DNA from 3 places in the Streptomyces sp. 147326 genome. Region 1 is predicted to be linked to each of the others. Evidence: riboswitches for the same ligand, from Rfam matches in the RefSeq annotation. Region 1 holds a riboswitch; each other region holds the start of a gene.
What was found. Region 1 has a riboswitch for cobalamin ahead of RIU97_RS04170 (hypothetical protein). Riboswitches for the same ligand answer to the same signal wherever they lie in the genome.
Positions count from the first base shown of each region.

Region 2: another riboswitch for cobalamin. It lies ahead of metE (5-methyltetrahydropteroyltriglutamate--homocysteine S-methyltransferase); the one in region 1 lies ahead of RIU97_RS04170 (hypothetical protein).
Region 3: another riboswitch for cobalamin. It lies ahead of RIU97_RS34410 (ABC transporter substrate-binding protein); the one in region 1 lies ahead of RIU97_RS04170 (hypothetical protein).

Region 1 covers NZ_CP134201.1:850,452-858,389, forward strand. The annotation lists partial or broken gene RIU97_RS04145 (endonuclease) at 1-5, opposite strand, end outside; gene RIU97_RS04150 (prolyl oligopeptidase family serine peptidase) at 11-1,147, shown strand; gene RIU97_RS04155 (VOC family protein) at 1,164-1,517, opposite strand; gene RIU97_RS04160 (nucleotide disphospho-sugar-binding domain-containing protein) at 1,660-2,778, shown strand; gene RIU97_RS04165 (hypothetical protein) at 2,944-4,356, opposite strand; cobalamin riboswitch at 4,468-4,606, opposite strand; cobalamin riboswitch at 4,674-4,808, shown strand; gene RIU97_RS04170 (hypothetical protein) at 4,918-6,600, shown strand; one part of gene RIU97_RS04175 (IS5 family transposase) at 6,588-7,076, opposite strand; one part of gene RIU97_RS04175 (IS5 family transposase) at 7,079-7,435, opposite strand; gene RIU97_RS04180 (hypothetical protein) at 7,502-7,938, opposite strand, start outside.
Region 2 covers NZ_CP134201.1:7,369,742-7,377,679, reverse strand. The annotation lists gene RIU97_RS33965 (hypothetical protein) at 1-607, opposite strand, end outside; gene RIU97_RS33960 (discoidin domain-containing protein) at 862-2,928, shown strand; gene RIU97_RS33955 (TetR/AcrR family transcriptional regulator) at 3,107-3,781, shown strand; gene metE (5-methyltetrahydropteroyltriglutamate--homocysteine S-methyltransferase) at 3,800-6,124, opposite strand; cobalamin riboswitch at 6,297-6,523, opposite strand; gene RIU97_RS33945 (FAD-dependent oxidoreductase) at 6,637-7,938, opposite strand, start outside.
Region 3 covers NZ_CP134201.1:7,489,723-7,497,660, forward strand. The annotation lists gene RIU97_RS34385 (heavy metal translocating P-type ATPase) at 1-921, opposite strand, end outside; gene RIU97_RS34390 (hypothetical protein) at 975-1,214, opposite strand; gene tsaD (tRNA (adenosine(37)-N6)-threonylcarbamoyltransferase complex transferase subunit TsaD) at 1,419-2,477, shown strand; gene RIU97_RS34400 (ABC transporter ATP-binding protein) at 2,490-3,365, opposite strand; gene RIU97_RS34405 (FecCD family ABC transporter permease) at 3,335-4,336, opposite strand; gene RIU97_RS34410 (ABC transporter substrate-binding protein) at 4,453-5,442, opposite strand; cobalamin riboswitch at 5,818-6,044, opposite strand; partial or broken gene RIU97_RS34415 (agmatine deiminase family protein) at 6,322-6,765, opposite strand; gene RIU97_RS34420 (ABC transporter ATP-binding protein) at 7,063-7,896, shown strand.

The sequences.
Region 1 (7,938 bases):
GGTGCGGCCGATCCTGCGCGTCGACGAGGCCGAGCGGGTCGTGTACTTCACCGCGTCCGGGCTGGTCGACGAGGACCCGTACCGGCGCACGGTGTGCCGGGCCGCCCTCGACGGCTCCGGCTTCGCCATGGTCACCGACGACGGGCTGGACCACGTCGTCACCCTGCCCGCCGACGGCCGGGAGTACTTCATCGACTCGGCGTCCACCGTCGACACCCCGCCGGTGACCTCCGTCCGCGACTGGGCGGGGCGGGTGCTGGTCGAGCTGGAGCGCGCCGACATCACCGAGCTCACCGCCACCGGCTGGACACCGCCGGAACGCTTCCGCGTCAAGGCGGCCGACGGGGTGACGGACATCTACGGGGTGCTGTACCGGCCGCGGGGCTTCGACCCCTACCGGCAGTACCCGGTGGTGGACAACCTCTACCCCGGCCCGCAGGTCAACCGGGTCGCCCCGTGCTTCGACCCCGGCGGCATGGGCCTCGACGCCGAACCCCTCGCGGCGCTGGGCTTCGTGGTGGTGGCACTGGACGGGCGCGGCACCCCCGGGCGGAGCAAGGCCTTCCACGACGCCTCCTACGGCCGCCTGGCCGACGCCGGCTGCCTCGCCGACCACGCGGCGGCGCTGCGGCAGCTGGCTCGGACCAGGCCGTGGATGGACCTGGACCGGGTGGGCGTGTTCGGCCACTCCGGCGGCGGGTTCGCCGCGGCCCGCGCGATGCTGGACTTCCCCGAGGTGTACAAGGCCGGGGTCGCCCTCTCCGGCTCGCACGACGCCCGCCACTTCAACCCGGGCTTCGTGGAGACCTACGACGGCGCGGACAACCCCGAGGCCTGGGCCCGTACCTCCAACGTGGACCTCGCGGACCGGCTGGCGGGCAAACTGCTGCTCGTCCACGGCGAAATGGACGACCAGGTCCACCCGGACCACACCCTGCGGCTCGCCGACCGGCTCATCGCCGCCGACAAGGACTTCGAGCTGCTCATCGTGCCCGGGGCCGAGCACACGCTGCTCGACCACCTGGCCTACGTCCGCAAGCGCTCCTGGGACTTCCTGGTGCGCGAGCTGATGGGCACGCAGCCGCCCGCCTACCGCCCCGCCCCCATCGCCATCGGCCCCGAGCTGCTCGGCGAGCTGTTCGCCTGAGCGGCCGGACATGCGGTCAGGCCGGCTGCCACAGCTCGATCCGGTTGCCCTCGGGGTCGGTGACCCAGCCGAAGCGGCCGACACCCGCCATGTCCTGCGTTTCCCCGGCCACGTCCGCGCCCTTGGCGCGCAGCTGCGCGAGCATCGCGTCCAGGTCGCGGACCCGGAAGTTGAGCATGGTCTGCTGGGCTCGGGACCCGAAGTAGTCGGTCTCGGACTCGAACGTCGCGAAGACCGTCGGCCCGGCTTCCTGACGCCACAGGCCGTGCTTGTCGGTGTCCAGGCCCAGGCAGTCGCGGTACCACGCACCCAGGGCCGCCGGGTCGGCCGCCCGCATGAAGTACCCACCGATTCCAAGCACGCGTTCCATGCCGTCATCCTGCCAGCACGTCGACTCGATCGCTCGTCAGGAACGGCCGGAATTCGCCCACTTCGACGGAAACTGCCGCAGCGGTATATACGTTCAACAAACCGTCAGAGGAATCAAGGAGCTCCACCCGAGGAGTAACGCAGTGCGCGTACTGTTCACCGGCCCCGCCGCGGCAGGCCACCTGTTCCCGATGGTCCCGACCGCCCAGGCACTCCAGGCCGCCGGACACCAGGTGCTGTTCGCCGGTTCGGCCCCGCTCGACCAGATGCGGCAAGCCGGCGTGCCCACCGTCGAGATCGGCGACGGCTCGACGCTGATGGAGGCCTTCCGGCGCGCCTCGGAGGGCACCGAACCGCAGTTCGTCACGGACGACAAGAGCGTGGAGGAGACCCAGCGGCTGGCCGCGGCCGGTTTCGCCGAACACAGCCGGGTCACCATCGACGGCCTGCTCGCGGTCGCCACCGCCTGGCGGCCCGACCTCATCGTCCACGCCGCCTTCCAGGCCGCCGCCCCCCTGGTCTCGGCGGCACTCGGCATACCCGCCGTCGTCCACAACTTCGGCGTGATGTCCGGCTCCGGCATGGTCGGCGTGCTCGCCGACGTCCTGGCGGACGAGTACCGGGCCCGCGAGGTCGAAGGCCCGGCGACCCGTACCGTCCTCGACGTCGTACCCGCCTCCCTCGGCGGGGACGGCACCGGCTGGCGGGTCCGCTACGTGCCCTACAACGGCGGCGGCACGGTCCCCGGTGACCTCATAGCCCGCGGCTCCCGGCCCCGTATCGCCGTCACGCTCGGAACGGTGGTGACCGCGTTCGCGGGCGTCAACCCGATCGCCCGGGTGATCGCCGAGGCCGCCTCCGTCGACGCCGAGTTCCTGCTCGCCGTCGGCGACACCGACCTGAGCCCGCTCGGCACCCTTCCCCCCAATGTCCGCCCCCTGCCCTGGGTGCCCCTGGCCCAGTTGCTGGACACCGCCGACGCGGTCGTGCACCACGGCGGCTCCGGCACCATGCTCACCGCCGCGGCCCGCGGTGTTCCCCAGCTGATCCTCCCGCAGGGCGCCGACCACTTCATCAACGTCGATGCCGCGACGGGCCTGGGCTTCGCCCTCCGGGCGAGCGGCGACAGCGTGGACGCCGCCCTGCTCAGCCGCCTCCTGACCGACGACGACCTCCGCAAGGGCGCCGCCGCCACCCAGGCCGACATCACCGCACTCCCCTCCCCGACCGACCTCGTCGCCTCCTTCGAGGCGCTCGGGTAACGCCGCCCCCGGCCTTGGGGTGTGCGGCCCCCTTCCCGGTCGGACCGCCGGGTGCGGGGCCCGTACTCGGGTAACGCCGCCCCCGGCCTTGGGGTGTGCGGCCCCCTTCCCGGTCGGACCGCCGGGTGCGGGGCCCGTACTCGGGTCCCCGCACCCGGCGGGGCATCAGGCGCCCCAGCGCAGGGCGATCGTGTCGCCCACGTTGATGCCCTTCTCGCGGAGGGCGCCGGCGAAGGCGGAGCCGTCGACGCTGACCTTCCAGGTGTTGCCACCGCTGTTGGCCTTGCCGTTGACGTTGGTGATGGTGCCGGTGCCCGACGAGGGGGTCACGCCGGTGACACAGCCCGACGGGGTGGCGCCGCCGGCCGCCGCGTTCAGGACGTCGCCGAGGGTGGTGGCCGTAGCGGTCGGCGTGAAGGCCACCGAGCAGACCTTGAGGTTGCCGGCGTCGTCGTCGACGGTCAGGGCCAGCATGGTGGCGGTGCCTGCGGTGAAGGTGGACTGTGCGACCCACTGCGGGGCGCCGGGGGTGACCGGGACGGGCGGGGCCGTGGTGAATCCGCCGCCGGCCACGGCGCGCAGCGCGTCGATCGAGGCGTAGGCGCTCGGGCCGGTGTCGGACGGCTTGTACTTGAAGCCGCCCGCCGGGTTGTACTGGTTGGCGATCAGGAAGTCGACGGGGGTCTTGCCGTTGGCGGTGAGGAAGTCACCGGTCTGCGGGTTGATGCCGCAGGCGTTGAGGCCGGCGACGCCCCAGCCGTTGGAGCTGGTGTTGACCCCGTACATGGAGTTGAAGGCACCGGTGCTGGCGACGAGCTTGCCCTTGAGGAAGTTCTTGGCCTGGACGACGTCGGCGTCGGTGTTGGGGACGCCGGAGACGCAGAGCGCGGCCATCGCGGCGCCGGTCATGTCGACGTCGCTCGCGGAGTTGAGGACGGTGGGGTTGCCCTCGGCCTTGTTGTAGGTCCAGCCGCCGTCGACGTGCTGGTTGGCGCGGATGCGGGTGACCATCGAGTCGGTGAGCGCCTGCGGGACGCGGTTGCCGCCGGCCTGGGTCTTGGCGCCACCGAGCGAAAGGGCCGCGAAGACGGTGCCGTTGAAGTTGCCGGACGGGCCGAAGTAGCCCGCCTCGGCCGTCTGCCAGAAGGAGTAGACGTGGGCGACGAGGTTGCGGGAGGCCGACACGCGGGCCGGGTCGATGCCGGCGGCGTACGCGTTGAGGGTGCCGCGCTCGTAGTCGGTGACCACCGGGGAGGCCGAGGGCCAGCCCGCCGTGGACAGCAGGTTCCGGTAGACGGTGCGGGCGTTCTTCGTCGTGTCCCCGCCCGGGGCGACGTCGACGACCGCGGTGCCGGCGGCGGCGAAGGTGCTGAACGCCCACTCGTTGGACAGGCCGGAGCCGGCGTACGAACCGTCGGCCGCCTGCAGCGACTTGAGGTAGGCGACGCCGTTCGTCTTGGACGTGGCGATCTGCGCCGGCGACGAGGTCGCGAAGGCGGGCAGCGCGGTGAGGGCGAAGGCGCCGAGCGCGGCGGGCACCGCGAGCGCGAGGCGGCGGGACGTACGGGGACGGGACATGGCCTGCTCCTGGAATCGGCGGACGCCGGCCTTCCCGGGCGCCACGCGGTCGCCGTACGGACGCACGGCCGGGCATGCCGGGGGCCGCCGTCCGGAACGCGTGGTACGGCTTCCTGTTCTGCATCGCCGGATGGGCATTCGGGCTCGGAAACGGCCCCCGCCGTCCCACACCGCTGCGCGTCAGCTCCGGCATCGCACCGGATTCCCCCATGTGGCAGCCCAGGACGCTACCCGAGCGATCAAGGGACCGCCAGCCATCCGTGCGGGTGGGCAGGGGGCGCATCCGGGAGGCCTATGCCATCTTGACGCGTCGGCGAAATCCGTGTTGCACTCCGGCTGATAGCTGCTCAGCACCAGGGGAAGCCGGTCGAATTCCGGCGCTGACCCGCAACCGTAGGCCCGGTTCGTTCCGGGTGAGCCGGAATGCCTGGGGCCGGGACACAGTACGAAGAGCGCCGTCGTGGATTGCGGTGTGGTCGTCGCAGCCTCCCCCTGGCGTTCGCAGCCGTGCGGGGGCGCATCACCACGCACGCAGCCCCCCGGCAGAGACGAGGGGCCGCGGTGGGGACCGAACAGCAGGCGAAACGGCAGTCGGGGACGAGACGGCGGTTCTTCTCCCTCGTGACCGCGGCCTTCGTGACGCTCGGTGCGGGAATTGCGTTCTTCACGGTCCCCCCGTCCGCCCATGCCGATCCGATCGAGCAGTGCACGGCCACCACCGGCGCCGTCGTGGCCGTGGACTTCGGTCCCTTCGGCGGAAAGGTCGAGCGCGGCTGCGACACCACCCCGACGACCGGCTTCGAGCTGCTGCGCACGGGCGGCTTCACCACCGTCGGCACCGTCCACGACGGTGACGGATTCATCTGCCGGATAGGCAACGGCTCCTTCAACTCCGGTACGCAGTACCCCACTCCGGACAAGGAGGAGTGCGTCCTCACCCCGCAGGCCACCGCGTACTGGTCGTACTGGATCGCCTCGCCCGGTCAGAAGAACTGGACGTACAGCCCGCTCGGCGCCATGGCACGCACTCCGAAGCCGGGCGACGTGGACGCCTGGGTGTTCGGCGGAACGGGCATCGGCGGCACCTCGGGCAAGCCCACCTTCTCCCCCGACGACGTTCGGGCCGGCGGCGGTTCCGTCCCCGATCCGACCGTCCCGACGGCGCCGCCCAACGCTCCCGCGGGGTCGGTCGACGTGCCCGCGGCCACCGGCTGGCTCACCGGGAAGCTGACGGAAGGGGAGCGCGTCGTCGACGACGGTGCCACCGTCCCGAACCACCTCTTCACCACGGAGGCCGTGTACGCCCTCGCGGGCGCCGACCCCAAGAGCCCGGTGGCGAAGAAGGCAGCCGACTTCCTCGCCGCTCCCGCGCAGACGGACGCGTACGCCTACCCGGCCGGCAAGGACGGGATACCCGACGCCACCGCCGCCGCGCGGCTCGCGCTCGTCGCCGAGGCCACCGGCAAGGACCCCCGGGCCTTCGGCGGCCACGACCTGCTCGGCGACCTCGTCAAGTACGTCTGCCCGCGGGACATCGGTGACGGAGAGACGATCGACGGCTGCTTCACCAAGGGCGACTTCCGCACCACCGGCCAGTCCGACGCCCAGGCCATGGCCGTGATCGCCCTGCTGAACGGCGGCGTGACGCCCCCCGCCGACGCCGTGAACCGGCTGACCGGCCTCCAGTGCGAGGACGGCGGCTTCACGAGCATCCTCATCCGCTCCGGCGGATGGTGCGACAGCGACGCCGCCTCCACCGGGCTGATCACCCTGGCCCTCAAGCGGGCCGGCGGCCACGACGCCGCCGTGCAGAAGGCCCGGGGCTACCTCAAGAAGTCCCAGCTCCCGACCGGCGCCTGGCCCTCCGCCGCCTACATGACCACCGGCAGCCCGGCCTCCACCGCCTGGGCCGCCCAGGCCCTGCGCGCCCTCGGCGACGGGCCCTTCGCGGACGCCGGCGTGTCCTGGCTCTCCAGGCACCAGCTCTCCAAGGGCGGCTTCGGCTTCGAGGAGGACGACACCGAACCGCGCCTGTTCCCGACCGCCCCGGTCGTCGTCGCGGGCGCCAAGAGCGACCTGGTCGCTCTGACCACCAAGAAGACCGAACCGCCGACCGTCCCGCCGGCCGGTGACGGGCCCGACCTGAAGAAGGGCGTCGCCTTCCTCACCCACACCTCGCGCCTGATCCAGGGCCGGTTCTACGAGAGCGCCCCCGGCACCGGCTTCGCCGACTACGGCATGTAGTCGCGTTTGTCGTACCGGGTCGCGACGGCCCTGTGCTGTTTCAGCTTCCCGATGCAGCGTTCGACGGTGTTGCGCTGGCGGTACTGCTCGCGGTCGAAGGCTGGCGGGCGGCCGCCGGCCCGGCCGCGCCTGCGGCGCTTCGCACGCTGGTCGTCCGGCTGCGCGATCGTTGCCTTGATCCCGCGTTTGCGCAGGTAGACGCGGTTGGCGCGACTGGAGTACGCCTTGTCGCCACGGGCCCGGTCCGGCCGGGTGCGGGGGCGCCCGGGCCCGCGGCGGGCCACGTTCAGGGCCTGCATGAGCGGGATGAACATCGGGCTGTCCCCGCGCTGGCCCGGCGAGGTCAGCCAGACCAGGGGCCGGCAGCGGTCATCCGCCAGCAGGTGGACCTTGCTGGTCAGCCCGCCCCGGGAGCGTCCCAGGGCCTCGCGGCCCTCTGCGTCCACACGCGTGCCGCCCCCTTTTCGGGGTGGTCGGCCGGGGGTGCATGCCGGGCTCCGGCTGCATGCTGGTGGGCCCGGCAGGTGGTGGAGTCGACGTTGACCGCCCACGAGCCGTCCGCGTCCGGGGCGGTGGAGTCGGCGCCGGCCTGCAACGCTCGCAGGATCTTCGACCAGGTGCCATCGGCCGACCAGCGGCGGTGGCGTTCGTAGACGGTCTGCCAGGATCCGTAGCGTTCGGGCAGGTCACGCCAGGGAATCCCGGTCCGCGTCCGGTAGAGCACTCCGTTGACCACGGTCCGGTGGTCGGCCCACCGCCCACCCGGCCCGCCAGTCTCCGGCAGCAGCGAGCCTATGCGATCCCACTGAGCATTCGTCAGTTCATGCCGACGCACCATGACCGACTCATGCCCGGAACGGCAACAGATCCACCACCCCGGGCAAGAGCCATCAGACACCGCCTAGCCGGCGCTGACGGCCGTCACGTGCGTGGTGCCGTCGCGCAGGGAGGTGATGCGGACCTGGCCCGCGGGGAAGGGGTCCCTCCCGTTCGGGCCGGGTATGCGCGCGAACGGGGTCCAGGAGCCGTTCGGCTGCCTGGTGTTGTGCCAGATCCGTCCGTCGAGCCCGACCGCCACGACCTGGGCGGAACCGTCGGGCATCCCGGTGATGCCGATGGCGCTGGCCGCCATGGTTGCGGTGGTGACGCCGCGCGGGGGCAGGAAAGCGGTCCAGGAGCCGTCGGGCCGCCGCAGCCGGTGGTACACCATCCCGTCGAGCCCGATCGCGAGCACCTGGGAGGAACCGTCGGGCAGGCCGGCGATCGCCAGGGCCGGGCCGGAGAACGCCGGGGCCCCGTTGTAGCCGCCCAGGCGCCCCCAGGCCGTGCACGCGCCAT
Region 2 (7,938 bases), 6.5 Mb from region 1:
ACTTCTTCCGGGTGACCGACAGGATCGCGCCCACCAGCCGCGCGACCTCCTCGTCCCCGTGCCCGGCCGCCTTCGCGGACGCCCGTACGCGGCGCACCAGATCCGCCGGGAGGTCCGCGGGCGAGCCCGCCCACGCCGTCAGGAACGTGTCCAGGGCCGCGTGCGCCGCGGCCGGCTCCAACGTCTCGGCGAGGAACCGCTGATGGGCCCCGAACTCCTTGGCGGGCATGGCCCCGCCCGTGGCGAACAGCAGCGCGTTGGCCCGGCGGTAGCCCGGGTCCACCGGCAGCCCGTGCCGGGCCTCGGCCTCCCGTGCCGCGGCGTAGGCCCGCCCGCCGGGGCGGCTCCCGTAACCGATCAGCCGGTGGCCCACGGTGTCCCAGAACCACGGCAGGTGCGCCGGCGGCAGCCGTCGCGCCCGCGCCGCCATCGTGTCGACGAACCGGCCGGGCTTGCTCCGGGAGCGGCCCAGTTCGGAGCGCATGTCCTCGATCAGGGCGCGCGCGGTGCCGGCGGCGTCCGGGTCGTGGGCGGCGACCCAGTCGGCGTAGGTGGTCGAGTCGTGGGTACCCGCGGTGGGCAGCAGGGCGGTGAACGAGGCGATCATGCCCGGGATCGTCGCATGCCCCACCGACACCGCCGGCGCCACGGCCCGGGGATCCGATCCAGCCGGGCTGACGAGTCATCAGGTCATCCGTCCCGGACTCTTGACTCTGCTGCCGCCAGTGGCGATTCTCGTCCCACCGCTTGTGCGGGCCATGACAAACAAGCCACAGCCGTGCCCTGCGGCCGTGGCCGTCGTGTGCCCCCGGACGGATCCGGCTCCTCGACCGCGCCATCCACTGACCGAAGACGTGAGTGATGACCATTTCCCGACACACGCACCACAGGCGTAGGCCCCTGGCGGTCCTGTCATTGCTCCTCGCCGTGGTGGCCATGGTGCTCGGCCCCGTGCCCAGTTCCTCCGCCGCCGACCCCGGCTGGTGGAACCCGGTCGCCCGGCCCGCACCCGACTCCGAGATCAACGTCACCGGCGAACCCTTCAAGGGCACCGACTCCCAGGGACGCGTCCGGGGCTTCGTCGACGCGCACGACCACCTGATGTCCAACGAGGGCTTCGGCGGCCGCCTCATCTGCGGCAAGCCGTTCTCCGAGCAGGGGGTGGCCGACGCGCTCAAGGACTGCCCCGAGCACTATCCCGACGGCACGCTCGCCATCTTCGACTTCATCACCAAGGGCGGCGACGGAAAGCACGACCCGAACGGCTGGCCGACCTTCAAGGACTGGCCCGCCCACGACTCGCTGACCCACCAGCAGAACTACTACGCCTGGGTCGAACGCGCCTGGCGCGGCGGCCAGCGGGTGCTCGTCAACGACCTCGTCACCAACGGCGTCATCTGCTCGGTCTACTTCTTCAAGGACCGCGGCTGCGACGAGATGACCGCCATCCGCCTGGAGGCGCAGAAGACGTACGACATGCAGGCGTACGTCGACAAGATGTACGGCGGTCCGGGCAAGGGCTGGTTCCGGATCGTCACCGACTCCGCGCAGGCCCGCGACGTCGTCAAGCAGGGCAAGCTGGCCGTCGTCCTCGGCGTCGAGACTTCCGAGCCGTTCGGCTGCAAGCAGATCCTGGACATCGCGCAGTGCAGCAAGGAGGACATCGACCGCGGCCTGGACGAGCTGCACAAGCTGGGCGTGCGCAGCATGTTCCTGTGCCACAAGTTCGACAACGCCCTCTGCGGGGTCCGGTTCGACCAGGGCGCCCTCGGCACGGCGATCAACGTGGGCCAGTTCCTGTCCACCGGCACCTTCTGGCAGACGGAGAAGTGCAAGGGCCCGCAGCACGACAACCCCATCGGCCTCGCGGCGGCGCCCGAGGCGCAGAAGCAGCTCCCGGCGGGCGTGGCGGTCCCCTCGTACGCCGCTGACGCGCAGTGCAACACCCGAGGTCTCACCGAGCTCGGCGAGTACGCGGTGCGCGGCATGATGAAACGCAAGATGATGCTGGAGATCGACCACATGGGGGTCAAGGCCGCGGGCCGGGCCTTCGACATCCTCGAATCCGAGTCGTACCCCGGCGTGATCTCCTCGCACAGCTGGATGGACCTGGACTGGACGGAGCGGGTGTACCGGCTCGGCGGATTCGTCGCCCAGTACATGAGCGGCTCCGAGGCCTTCAGCGCGGAGGCAAAGCGCACGGACGCGCTGCGCGAGAAGTACAAGGTCGGCTACGGCTACGGCACCGACATGAACGGCGTCGGCGGCTGGCCCGGCCCCCGTGGCGCGGACACCCCGAACCCGGTCCGCTACCCCTTCCGCAGCACCGACGGCGGCTCCGTGATCGACAAGCAGACCACCGGCGTGCGCACCTGGGACCTCAACACCGACGGCGCCTCGCACTACGGTCTGGTCCCGGACTGGATCGAGGACATCCGGATCACCGGCGGCCAGGACGTGGTGGACGACCTGTTCCGGGGCGCCGAGTCCTACCTCACCACCTGGGGTTCGTCCGAGAAGCACAAGGCCGGGGTGAACCTCGCCGCGGGAGCCCCCGCCTCGGCCAGCTCGTCCGAGTGGAACCCGTTCATCAGCTACGCGCCCTCACGGGCCGTGGACGGTAACACGGGCACCCGCTGGGCGAGCGACTGGAGCGACGACCAGTGGCTCCAGATCGACCTCGGGACACCGGGCCTGGTCAAGCGCGTCACCCTCGAGTGGGAACGCGCCCACGGGAAGTCGTACCGGATCGAGCTCTCGGGCGACGGCACGAACTGGCAGTCCGCATGGTCCACGACCACCGGTGACGGCGGGCTGGACACGGCGCAGTTCGCCGGCACCCCGGCCCGGTACGTACGCGTCCACGGACTGCAGCGCGGCACCCAGTGGGGGTACTCGCTCCACGAGGTCGGCGTCTACAGCAGCTGACGCCGCCCGGGCGGCGTCTGGTGCCGGGGCCGGGGCCGGCCGGATCCTCACCGATCCGGCCGGCCCCGGCCCCGGCCGCCTTCCCGCCGCCGCACCGCACTGCCCGTATCGCACCGCCCGCACCACACCGCCCGTAGCGCACCGCACGGCACAGCAGCACGAACCGAAGGGATCGCCCATGGCACGGATGCCGTCGGCCGACCGGCGCCGGCAGCTGACCGAGGCCGCCATCCGGGCGATGACCCGCGACGGGGTCGCCCGGACGACGACCCGGTCGATATCCGCCGAGGCGGGCGTATCACTGAGCGTCTTCCACTACTGCTTCGACTCCAAGCAGGCCCTGCTCGAATCCGTCATGGCGGCGATCACCGAGCACAGCATCAGCGTGGTGAAGGAGGCGATCCAGCCGAAGGCCACCCTGCGCGAGACCGTCCGGGCCGGCTTCCAGGCGTACTGGGACCACGTGTCCGCCCACCCGGGCGAGCACATGCTCACGTACGAACTCACGCAGTACGCCCTGCGCCGGCCCGGCTTCGAGCACCTGGCGCGACGCCAGTACCAGCTGTACGCCGACACCTACACCGAGCTCATCGAACAGCTCCGTCACCACATGGGCTTCGAACTCCGCGTCCCCGTGACGGTACTGGCCCGCTATCTGGCCGTCATGACGGACGGGCTGACGCTCAACCACCTGGTGCTCGGCGACGAAACGATCTCCACGGACATCCTCGACACGTTCACCGACCACGTGGCGGGCCTCGTCGGGGACGACTGCGCCGGAGGCTTCGGCGACCGCGGCGACGGGGCCCGGCCGCCCGTCCGGGAGCGCGTCGCACCACCGCGCTCCGCCTGAGGCGGCCGGGTCCCCGGATCAGGCGCCGTCGGCGGTGACCTCGGCGCGGACCTGGCGGGCGGCCTCGACCAGGTTCTCCAGGGAGGCCCTGGTCTCCGGCCAGGCCCGGGTCTTCAGGCCGCAGTCGGGGTTGACCCACAGCCGTTCCGCCGGGATGGCAGCGAGGCCCTTGCGGAGCAGCGCCGACGCCTCGGCCACCGAGGGGATCCGCGGCGAGTGGATGTCCCAGACGCCGGGGCCGACCTCGCGCGGGTAGTCGGCGCCCGCGAGCTCGTCGGCGACCTGCATGTGCGAGCGGGCCGCTTCCAGGCTGATGACGTCGGCGTCGAGGGCCTCGATGGCGTCGACGATGTCGCCGAACTCGGCGTAGCACATGTGCGTGTGGATCTGGGTGTCCGGACGGACCCCGGCGGTGGTGAGCCGGAAGGACTCGGTGGCCCACGCCAGGTAGGCGGCGTGGTCGGCGGCGCGCAGCGGGAGGGTTTCCCGCAGCGCCGGTTCGTCCACCTGGGTGACGGAAGTGCCCGCCGCCTCCAGGTCGTCCACCTCGTCGCGCAGGGCCAGCGCCACCTGGCGGGCGGTGTCGCCGAGCGGCTGGTCGTCGCGGACGAAGGACCAGGCGAGCATGGTGACGGGGCCGGTGAGCATGCCCTTGACGGGGCGGCCGGTCTGCGCCTGGGCGTACGTGGTCCAGCGCACGGTCATCGGGTCGGGGCGGGAGATGTCGCCGGCCAGGACGGGCGGGCGGACGTAGCGGGTGCCGTAGGACTGCACCCAGCCGTGCTGGGTGGCGAGGTAGCCGGTGAGCTGCTCGGCGAAGTACTGGACCATGTCGTTGCGCTCGGGCTCGCCGTGCACGAGGATGTCGATGCCGGCCTTCTCCTGGAAGGCCAGGACCTCCCGGATCTCCGCCTCGATGCGGTCCTCGTAGCCCGCCGTGTCGATGCGGCCGGCCCGCAGGTCGGCGCGGGCCACGCGCAGTTCGTCGGTCTGCGGGAACGATCCGATGGTCGTCGTGGGCAGCAGCGGCAGGCCCAGGCGGGCGTGCTGGGCGCTCGCGCGCTCCTCGTACGGCTGGGAGCGGCGGCCGTCCGCGTCCGTGATCGCCGCGGTCCGGGCGCGCACCGCGGGGTCGCGGGTGACGGCGGAGCTGGCGCGGGAGGCCAGGTCGGCCCGGTTGGCGGCGAGTTCGGCCGCGATCACGTCGGTGCCGCCGACGAGGCCGCGGGCGAGCGTGGCGATCTCCGCGGTCTTCTGCCGGGCGAAGGCGAGCCAGCGCCGGACCTGCGGGTCGGCGTCCCGTTCGACGGTGGCGTCCAGCGGGACGTGGAGCAGGGAGCAGGAGGCGGCCACGTCGACCCGGTCGGCGAGGCCCAGGAGGGTGCCGAGGGTGGACAGGGACTTCTCGAAGTCGTTGATCCAGATGTTGCGGCCGTTGACGACGCCCGCGACGAGCCGTTTGCCGGGCAGGCCGCCGACGGCGGCGAGGTCGGCGAGGTTCGCGGCGGCGGCATCGGTGAAGTCCAGGGCGAGCCCGTCGACGGGAGCCTTGGCCAGCACCGGCAGAGCCTCGCCGAGCCGGTCGAAGTACGAGGCCACGAGCAGCTTCGGCCGGTCTCCCGGGGCGCCGAGCTCGCGGTACGCGCGGGCGGCGGCGTTCAGTTCGGCGGGGGTCCGGTCCTGCACGAGGGCGGGCTCGTCCAGCTGCACCCACTCGGCTCCGGCCGCCCGCAGGTCGGCCAGGACCCGGGCGTAGACGGGCAGCAGGCGGTCGAGCAGGGTCAGGGGCTCGAAGTCGGCGGCGACACCGGGGGCGGGCTTGGCCAGCAGGAGGTACGTCACGGGCCCGACCAGCACCGGGCGGGCGGTGTGGCCGAGCGCCAGTGCCTCTTCGAGCTCGGCGACCTGCTTCGAGGAGTCCGCCGTGAACACGGTGTCCGGGCCGAGTTCGGGCACCAGGTAGTGGTAGTTGGTGTCGAACCACTTGGTCATCTCCAGCGGCGCCACGTCCTGGGTACCGCGCGCCATGGCGAAGTAGCCGTCGAGGGCGTCGGTCCGCACGGCGGCGCGGTGGCGTTCGGGGACGGCGCCGACCATGACGCTGGTGTCCAGCACGTGGTCGTAGTACGAGAAGTCGCCGGTCGGCACTTCGGTGATGCCGGCGTCGGCCAGCTGCTGCCAGTTGGTCCGGCGCAGGTCACGGGCGGTCTCCCGGAGGGCGTCGGCGGTGACGCGGCCCTTCCAGTAGCCCTCGACGGCCTTCTTCAGTTCGCGGCTGCCGCCCTGGCGGGGGTAGCCGTACACGGTGGCCTGTACTGCCGCGGCTGCGGACTCGGTGGTCACGGAACTCTCCTTCGCGAGCGTGTCTCCATGAACCCGGTGACGGGCCTGGGCTGCGAAGGGGTGCCGGAACGGGCGGACCGCCGGATGCGCGTACGCCTGAGGTACACGCCGGAACGATCCGCCTGAAGCACGCCGACCCACCCACGAGGTCACCGGGAAACCGGGCGCGGTCGTTCGCGCTCGGGCAACGGGCAGGTCTTCGGACTCGCGGGCGCGCCTGCCGGTCTCCCGGCGGGCACCTACTGGCCGTCGCTTCCCAGGACCGGTTCCGGTCCCAGTGCGTATGACGGCGGTCGTTCCCACTCACCGCTGCGGGGCAGTCCCGGATTCCCACCGGGTTCCCTCTTACGACGCGCCCCGTCCGGCTGACGGGTGCGAACCAGCTGCCCGGCCAGAGTAGATGGCGTTCGCCGTCAACGGAGCGGGTTGTCCAATATCCGGATCGCGGCGAGACCGGGACGCGGAGGATCCCCGCGCCGCCGGGCGGAGCGGGGATCCGGGGGGGGGGAAGGTCAGTACCGGTCCAGCAGGGTGGTCAGGACCTTGTAGAGGACCGATTCCTCATCGGCCACGGCCTCCTCCGAGCGCCAGGCCACGAAGCCGTCCGGGCGGACGAGGACCGCCCCGGCCGCGGTCGTGCCGTGCGCCTCGGCCCAGTCGCCGCCGCTCGCAGGGATCAGGTCGGCCTCCGGCCCGTTGCCGATGGCGTAGGCGTCCAGGCGCACGTTCATCCGTTTGGCGACGGATCCCGCCGCCCCGCTCCACGGCGTGCCCTCGGAGCTGAGCAGGACGAAGGACCGCTCGTAGAGGTCCAGGGTGGACTTCTGCCGCTCCTCCCCCGGGGCGTGGAGCCACATGTGCGGCGCGCGCGTGCCCGGTTCGCCGCACAGACGCATCCGTTCGGGCACGACCGGCTGGTCGGGGTCGGTGCCCAGGACCGCGCCCTGGTTGTAGCGGTAGCCCATGGCCACGGACAGGACACCGCCCTGACGTCCGCCCGGGGCGGGCTCGGGCTGGCCCTCGTGGACGGTCTCGGGGTCGGGCTCGTACCCCGGGTGGCTGTGCTCGGCGGACCGGGCCGAGGCGCGCTCGCTCGTCGCCCGCGCCACCGGAAGCCGCTCGGCCTCGTACGTCTCCAGCAGCCCGGGGCCGGCCGCGCCGTCCAGTACGGCTGCGAGCTTCCAGGCCAGGTTGTGCGCGTCCTGGATGCCGGTGTTGGAGCCGAACGCCCCGGTGGGGGACATCTCGTGGGCGGAGTCACCGGCCAGGAAGACCCGGCCGGCCACGTACCGCTGCGCGACCCGCTCGGCCGCGTGCCACGGAGCCTTCCCGGTGATCTCCACGTCCAGGCCGGGTGCGCCCACGGCCCGGCGGATGTGCTCGACGCAGCGCTCGTCCGTGAAGTCCTCCAGGGTCTCGCCGCGGTCGGGGTGCCACGGCGCGTGGAAGACCCACCGCTCGCTGTTGTCCACCGGCAGCAGGGCCCCGTCGGCGTCGGGCTTGGTCAGGTAGCACACGATGAAACGCCGATCGCCGACCACGTCCGCGAGCATGCGGGACCGGAAGGTGATGCTCACGTTGTGGAAGAGGTCGCCGGGACCGCTCTGGCCGATCCGGAGCCCTTCCCGCACCGGGCTGCGCGGCCCGTCGGCGGCGACGAGGTAGTCCGCGCGCACCGTGCTGTGCTCCCCGGTGTCGCGGTTCTTCACGATGGCGGTCACACCGCCCGGGTCCTGTTCGAAGGAGAGGAGTTCGGTGGAGAACCGCAGGTCGGCCCCGAGCCCGGGGGTCACAGACATCAGTACCGGCTCGAT
Region 3 (7,938 bases), 6.6 Mb from region 1:
GGGATCGCTCTCACCGGTGACCAGGGACAGGTCCAGGGCAGAGCTGCCGGAGACCACCACGCCGTCGCTGGCTACCCGTTCGCCGGGCCGCACGAGGAACTCCTGCCCCACCCGCAGCTGTTCCACGGGGATCCGCCGCTCCGTGCCGTCCTCCCGTACGGTCACGTCCTTGACGGCGAGCCCGGCCAGTGAGCGCAGGGCCGCGCCGGTGCCGCGCCGGGCCCGCGCCTCCAGATGGCGTCCGGCCAGGACGAACAGGGGAACTCCGACGGCGGCTTCCAGGTAGACGTGCGCGACCTCCCCTCCCGCCGAGGGGAGGAAGGTGAACGGCATCCGCATGTCCGGATCGCCGGCGCCGCCGAGGAAGAGCGCGTACAGGGACCAGGAGAACGAGGCGGCGACCCCGAGGGAGGCCAGGGTGTCCATGGTGGCCGCCGCATGCCGCAGTCCGCGTACCGCCCGCAGGTGGAAGGGCAGGGCGCTCCACACGACCACCGGAGCGGCGAGAGTGAGGCACAGCCACTGCCAGTTGCGGAACTGCAGGGCGGGCACCATCGACAGCACGAGGACCGGGACGCAGAGCAGTACGGTGATCAACAGCCGTTCGCGCTCCAGGCGTTCCCCTTCGCCTTCGCCGTCGCCGGGCGGCTCCACCGGCGGGGACCCCTCACGCGGGGACTCCTCACGCGGGGACTCCTCACGCGGGGACTCCTCACGCGGGGACTCCTCACGCGGTACGGGCGCCGGGGGTGGCTCGGCGGTGTAACCCGCGCGCTCCACCGCCTCGACCAGGTCCTGGACGGTCACGGCCGGCGGATGGCTCACCCGCGCCTTCCCGGTGGCGAGGTTGACCGTCGCGGTCACCCCGTCGAGCCGCGCCAGCCGCTTCTCCACCCGGTTCACGCAGGCCGCGCACGTCATACCGCCGACGGTCAGATCGGTCGTGGTCAGGGTGCCGGCCGCGGCGTCCGCGGTCACCGCCCGCTCCCCGGATGCGTACCGCCCATGCCGCCCATGTCACCCGTACCGCCGCCGGATCCCGCATCGGAGCCGGTCCGGTGCAGGCCGGGAGCGACCGGCCCGGCGGCCGATCCCACCCCGTAGGAGAGGGCGAACACGGCTGCGAGGAGCACGACGAAGCCGGCCAGGGCCGGCGGCGGCGCCCAGCGCGGCCAGGCGGGGCGGGGGCGGGTCTCGGGTTGCCTTCCGGTCATCGGCTCTCCAGATCCTGGGTACGTGTACGGCGCTGCTCCCGTCGCGGTCATCCGTGCGCGAGCCGCCGGAGAGGTAGTCGTGCGGGGTGCGGTACGAGTTCCCGCCGGCACCCGTTCGCGTCGAACCCCTTCCGGCGGCGTACCTTATTGCGACCAATGTGCAACTGCTTTATGGATGCGAAAGAGGATCTGGTGGGCTCTCCTGTGGTGCTGGGCATCGAGTCGTCGTGTGACGAGACCGGTGCCGGGATCGTGTCCGACGGCCGGCTGCTCGCGCACGTGGTGGCGTCGAGCATGGACGAACACGCGCGGTTCGGCGGGGTGGTGCCGGAGATCGCCGCCCGCGCCCACCTCCACGCCTTCAACCCCGTCGTACGGGAGGCCCTGGACCAGGCGGGGCTGCGGATCTCCGACATCGACGCCGTCGCGGTCACCACCGGACCGGGCCTCTCGGGCGCGCTGCAGGCCGGGCTGGCCGGTGCCAAGTCCCTGGCCTACGCGGCCGGCGTGCCGCTGTACGGCGTGCACCACCTGGCCGGACACGTCGCCGCCGACACCCTGGAGCACGGGCCGCTCCCGAACCCGTGCATGGTGCTGATCGTGTCGGGCGGGCACACCTCGCTGCTGTTCGTACGGGACCTCGTCCGCGATCCGATCCTGCACCTCGGCGACACGGTGGACGACGCGGCCGGGGAGTGCTTCGACAAGGTGGCCCGGGTCTTCGGCCTGCCCTATCCGGGCGGGCCGGCCATCGACCGGGCCGCCCGCGGCGGCAACGGCCGCGCGGTGGCGTTCCCGCGCCCGCTCACGCGTCCTGGAGACGCCCCGTACGCCTTCTCCTTCTCCGGGCTGAAGACCGCCGCCGCGCGCTGGGCCGAACAGCACCGGCTGCGCGGCGAGGAGATCCCGCTGGCCGACGGCGCCGCCTCCCTCCAGGAGGCCGTGGCGGACGTGCTCACCCGCAAGGCCCTGGCCGCCTGCCGGGAGTACGGAGTGCGGACGCTCGTCGTGGTGGGCGGGGTCGCCGCCAACTCGCGGGTGCGCGCACTGGCGGAGGAACGGTGCGCGGCGGCCGGGGTCGAGCTGCGGGTGCCTCCGCTGACCCTGTGCACCGACAACGGGGCGATGATCGCCGCCGTCGGCGACCTCCTGGTGCGGTCGGGCTCGGCTCCGGCGCAGCTCGACGTCTCGATCGACCCGTCGGCGCCGCTGGAGTACGCGGCCCTGCACCCCGTCGCCCGCACTGCCGCGAGGGCCGCGTGAGCGGCGTACCGGTCAGTCCCGGCGAACGGCCGGCTCCCCTCCCTCCGGTGCCCCGTCGGCCGGCCCCTCGTAGCCGGGCAGGACGCTGACGAACGGCACCCCGGTGCGCGGATGCTCGATGACCTCGGCCTCGACCTCGTACACCTCGGACAGCAGCGGCGCCGTCAGCACCTCCGAGGGCTGCCCGGTGGCGACGACGCGGCCGCCCGTCATCACGCAGATCCGGTCGCAGAACGCCGCGGCGAGGTTCAGGTCGTGCAGCGCGACGACGGCGGTGACGCCGAGGCGCCGCACGAGCCGCAGTGCGTCCAGCTGGTGACGCAGGTCCAGGTGGTTGGTCGGTTCGTCGAGCACCATGGTCCCCGTGCGCTGGGCGAGCGCGCGGGCGATCAGGACCCGCTGCTTCTCCCCGCCCGACAGCCGGTCGAACGGCGCGTGCGCGAGGGAGCCGACGCGCAGCTCCGCCAGGGACCGGGTGATGATCTCGCGGTCGTCCGCGTCATCGCCCGCGAAAGCCCGCTTGTGCGGGGTGCGGCCCATCGCCACCACGTCGTACACGGTCAGTTCGAAGTCCCCTGACGTCTCCTGCAGTACGGCCGCGAGGTGCTGGGCGAGGCGTTTGCCCGGCATCCGCCAGACGTCCTCGCCGTCGAGCAGGACCCGGCCCGATGTGGGCCGCACCGCCCGGTAGAAGGTGCGCAGCAGGGTGGACTTGCCGGCGCCGTTGGGGCCGACGAGGCCCACGACCTCGCCGGCCGACACGTGCAGGGACGCCTGGTGGACCAGTGCCTTGCCGTTCACCACGACGCTGACGTCCTCGGCGCGCAGGTATCCGGGCTCTCCGGTCGGTCGGTTGGTCACCGGGCGGCCTTCCGTCGCATCAGCCAGAGGAAGAAGGGACCGCCGACGAGGGCGGTGAGGATGCCCACGGGTATCTCCTCCGGGCTCATGAGCGTGCGCGCGGCCAGATCGGCGGAGATCAGGAACGCCGCCCCCAGGAGGGCCGCGGCGGGCAGCGCACGGCGGTGGTCGGCGCCCACGAGCAGCCGCACCACGTGCGGCATGATCAGTCCGACGAAGCCGATCTGCCCGCTGACCGCGACGATCGTGCCGATCATCAGGGCCACCAGCGTGAACAGGGCGCCGCGGAACCGGTGTACGTCCAGACCGAGGGCCGCGGCGGCCTCCTCCCCGGCCAGCAGGAGGTTGAGCGGACGGCAGACACCGAGGAGAACGGCCGTCCCGAGCAGGACCGCACCGACCGGGATCCACACCGTCGTCCAGGTGGTCCCGGCCAGTCCGCCGAGCATCCAGCGCAGTGCGGACTGGGTCTTGTGCGGGTCGTTCGAGGTGATGATCAGGAAGCTGGCCAGAGCCGACAGCACCTCGGCCGTGGCCACACCCGCCAGGACCAGCCGTACCGTCGTCATCCGCCCGCCCGAGCGGGCCAGGAAGTAGACGGCGACCAGGGCGGCCAGGGCCCCGCAGAACGCGGCCACCGGCAGGGTGAACAGCCCGAACACCGTCAGGTTCAGGACCAGCACGAGCACCGCGCCGACCGACGCGCCCGAGGAGACGCCCAGCAGCATCGGATCGGCCAGCGGGTTGCGGACCAGTGCCTGAAGCGCCATTCCGGCCACCGACAGGCCCGCGCCGACCACCCCGGCCAGCAGCACCCGGGGCAGGCGGACGTCCATGACGATCGTCTCGCGCACCGGGGTCCACGCCGGCTCGGCGAGGGACGGGTGCACGCGGTGCAGCAGGATGCCCCACACCTGGTCGGCCGGGACGCTGATCGAGCCGGCCGCGATGCCGGCCGTGGCGGCGCCGACCACCAGCGCGCCCAGGAGGGCCAGCACGACGGCGTACGGGATCCCGGGGCGCCGCGCGGGCCCTGGCCGGCCTGCCTCGCGAGGGCCGGACCGGCGTTCCTCATGGAGGCCGGCCCCCACGGGTGCCGGAGCCTTCGCCCCGGTCACTGGACGAGGCCCGGGTGGAGCTGACGCGCCAGCGACTCGACGGCCGACGGCACCCGCACGCCGACCACGGTGGAAGACAGCGGCAGGACCGCGAACCGCTGGTTCCTGATCGCGGGCACGTCCTTCAGCGCCGGATGGGCGAGCAGGAACTTCTTCTTGTCCTCGACCGACCGGTCGCCGTAGTCGTAGATGACGATGGCCTCGGGAGCGCGCTGCGCCACCTGCTCGAACGAGACGTCGCCGAAGGCCTTGTCCAGGTCGGCGAAGAGGTTCACCCCGCCGGCCCGGCGGATCATCTCGTTGCCGATGCCCTTGCCGCCCGCGGTGAAGGCCGTCTTGTCGCCGCTGTCGTACACGAAGAGCTTGACCGCGGTGACGCCGGTGAGCCCGGCCTCGACCTTGTCGAGGGTGGCGTGCAGCTTCCCCAGCTGCTCCTCGGCCCGCTCGGGCACGCCGAAGACCTTGGCGACCGCGCGGATCTCCTCGTCCATGGCGGCCACGTCCACCGGGCCGGTGGGGCACTCCTCGGTGTTGAGGCGGGTGTTGATCCCGGCCTTGGCGAACGCGGCCCGGCTGCGTCCCTCCTTCTCGTCGAAGGTGGAGGTCCACCCGCCGTAGACGAAGTCGGGCTCGGCCTCCAGGAGTGCCTCGAAGGACGGGTACTCCTTGGAGAGGACCTTCACGCTGTCGTAGGCGGCCTGGTACTCGGGGAGGACCTTGTCGTCGAGATAGCCCGTCCCCACCATCGACTTCTCCAGGCCGAGCGCCAGCATCACCTCGGTCGCGTGCTGGTTCAGCGACACCGCGCGCTGCGGCGGACGCTGATAGGTGCTCGTCACCCCGCAGTTGGTGACCGTGACGGGAAAGCCCTCGGCGGTCGTGCCCGGCGAGGGGGTGGCGGAGGGCGCGGTGCCGCCTCCGCAGCCGGATATCAGCAGGGCGACGGCGAGCGCGGACAGCACGGCCTTCGGGTGGTTGCGGGGCATGGGTGGTCCTCTCACCGCGGATGGATCGGATGTTCTTCACGCCCTGTCAGGGGCACAGGGCACGGGGCACAGGAGCGAGCGGGCGCACGGGGCCGGGCGGGGTGAATCGCGCCACGGCTCGCGGGGACGGCAGGCGGCGGCCCCGCACGGCGGCCACGGCGCCTGGGGGCAGGGCGTCGCACGGGACGCCCGGGCGGCCCGTCGTCTACGAGGGGATCGGCCCCGGGACGTCGACGTCGACGTCGAGATCGGGGAGGCCGGTGTCGTGCTCAACGCACCCAGCGGTGGTGACGGTCTGGTCGGCCACGTCAACTCTCCTTCGCGAGTCGCGGCAGAAAGGCCCCGGGGAGGCGTGCCCCGGGCCCCCGCACGACGCTTCGTCATGCGGGCAGTGGCAGGTCTTCGGACTCGCGGGCGCGCCTGCCGGTCTCCCGGCGGGCACCTACTGGCCGTCGCTTCCCGGGACCGGTTCCGGTCCCAGTGCGTATGACGGCGGTCGTTCCCACTCACCGCTGCGGGGCAGTCCCGGATTCCCACCGGGTTCCCTCTTACGACGCGCCCCGTCCGGCTGACGGGTGCGAACCAGCTGCGCTCACAGCCTACCCGCGAGGCCCGCACCCCCCGGCCGCCCCTGCCCGGCCGGGGGCGGGACGCACCACCGCAGCTGGGCCGGAGGCCACAACTCCGCCTCCGGCCCAGAGGACGGTCACGCGCCGAGGCCCCGCGGCGTGCCCGGACACCTCCGTGTACGCCTTGCTTCGTGCTGCCCTGCCCGCATTCTGGGCAGCCTCGGCGCCGCCCTCTTCCTCCCCCTCTGCTCCTGGATCGTCTCGTCGTTCCGCAACCGGACCGCCGGACCGCCGGACCCCCGGCCGGAGTTCAGGAGGTGCCGGCGGGCTTCCCGGGCTGGTCGTGGGTCGAGCAGTGGATGCCGCCGCCGCCCGAGGCGATCGTGTCGACCGCGACCGGCACGTTGTCCCGCTCGGGGAAGTGCTCCTGCAGGATCCCGCGGGCCTTGTCGTCGGCTTTGCGGTCCCCGAACTTGGGCATGAGGACGGCATCGTTGGCGATGTAGAAGTTGGCGTACGTCGACACGAAGTCGTCGCCCTCACCCGTGATCCTGTCCAGGTCGGGCTGCGGCAGGCCGATGACCTCGAAGCGCCGCCCGCGTGCGTCCGCCGCCTTCGACAGGACGGACTTGGCCCGGCCCGCGGAGCGTGACCAGGAGTCCGCCGGGGTGCTGGGGTGCGCGCGGTCCAACAGGACCGCACCGGGCGCGGTGAAGCGCACCAGGCTGTCCACGTGGGCGTCGGTGATGTCCTCCATCAGTTCGGCGACACCCAGGCCGATGCCGCGGCGCGTCGTCGGACGGCTCAACATCGACCGCCTCGGGGCCGGTGGCGGCGGCATCCGCTGCGTGACCCAGCAGCAGCCGGTGCCGTAGGCCACGGGTGGCAGGCCGGCGCCCGCGCGGCCGCCGGCCTGCCCCTCCCGTGAACGCGAGCGGCCACGAGGCCCTGTTCCAGCGCGAATATCGCGCAATATCGGCGATCGACATTTCAGCGCGATATGATCTCTCCTGATCATCGTCGCGCGTATCAGCGCCAGGCAGGAGCCCCCATGGACACGCCCGCGCAGCCTCGGACCGTCGCTGCGCTCAACGCCGCGAGCGTGCGCCGTTTCACCACCGGGCTGGTGATCCTCGACCGGATCGACTGGACCGTACGCTCCGGCGAGCACTGGGCGCTGCTCGGCGCGAACGGCGCGGGCAAGACGACCGTGCTGCGCCTCGTCGGCGCGCTGATGCACCCCACCGACGGCACCGTGGAGATCCTCGGCCACCGGCTCGGCCGCGTGGACCTGCGCGCACTGCGGGCGCGCATCGGCCTGGTCTCCAGCGTGCAGCGCGGTCCCGAGAACGAGACCGCGCACACGATCGTCCTGACCGGAGCCACCGGGACCGTCCAGCCGCTGTGGCGCACGTACGACGCCGCGACCCGGGAGCGCGCCCACGACCTGCTCGCCGAGCTGAACTGCAAGGACCTGGCCGACAGGCCGTACGGCGTGTGCTCGGGCGGCCAACGCGCCCGCATCCTCATCGCCCGCGCGCTCATCGCCGACCCGTCCCTGCTGCTCCTCGACGAGCCGTTCAACGCGCTCGACCTGCCCTCCCGCGAGGACCTGATCGACGCCCTGCACCGACTCGCCGGCGGTCGCCCGGACCTGGCGACCGTCACGGTCACCCACCACGTGGAGGAACTGGCCCCGAGCACCAGCCACGCGCTGCTGCTGCGCGAGGGCCGCGTCCATGCGACGGGCCCGGTCGCGGCCGTCCTGACCGGCGACCTGCTCACCACGTGCTTCGGCCGCCCCATCGAGGTCAGCCGCCACGACGGCCGCTGGGCGGCCCGGTCCGGCCGCGGGCAGCGGTCACCGGGCGCCGAGGCGCGCTGACCCTCGACCCGCGCTGACCCGGCCGTGGCCGCAGGAGCCGCC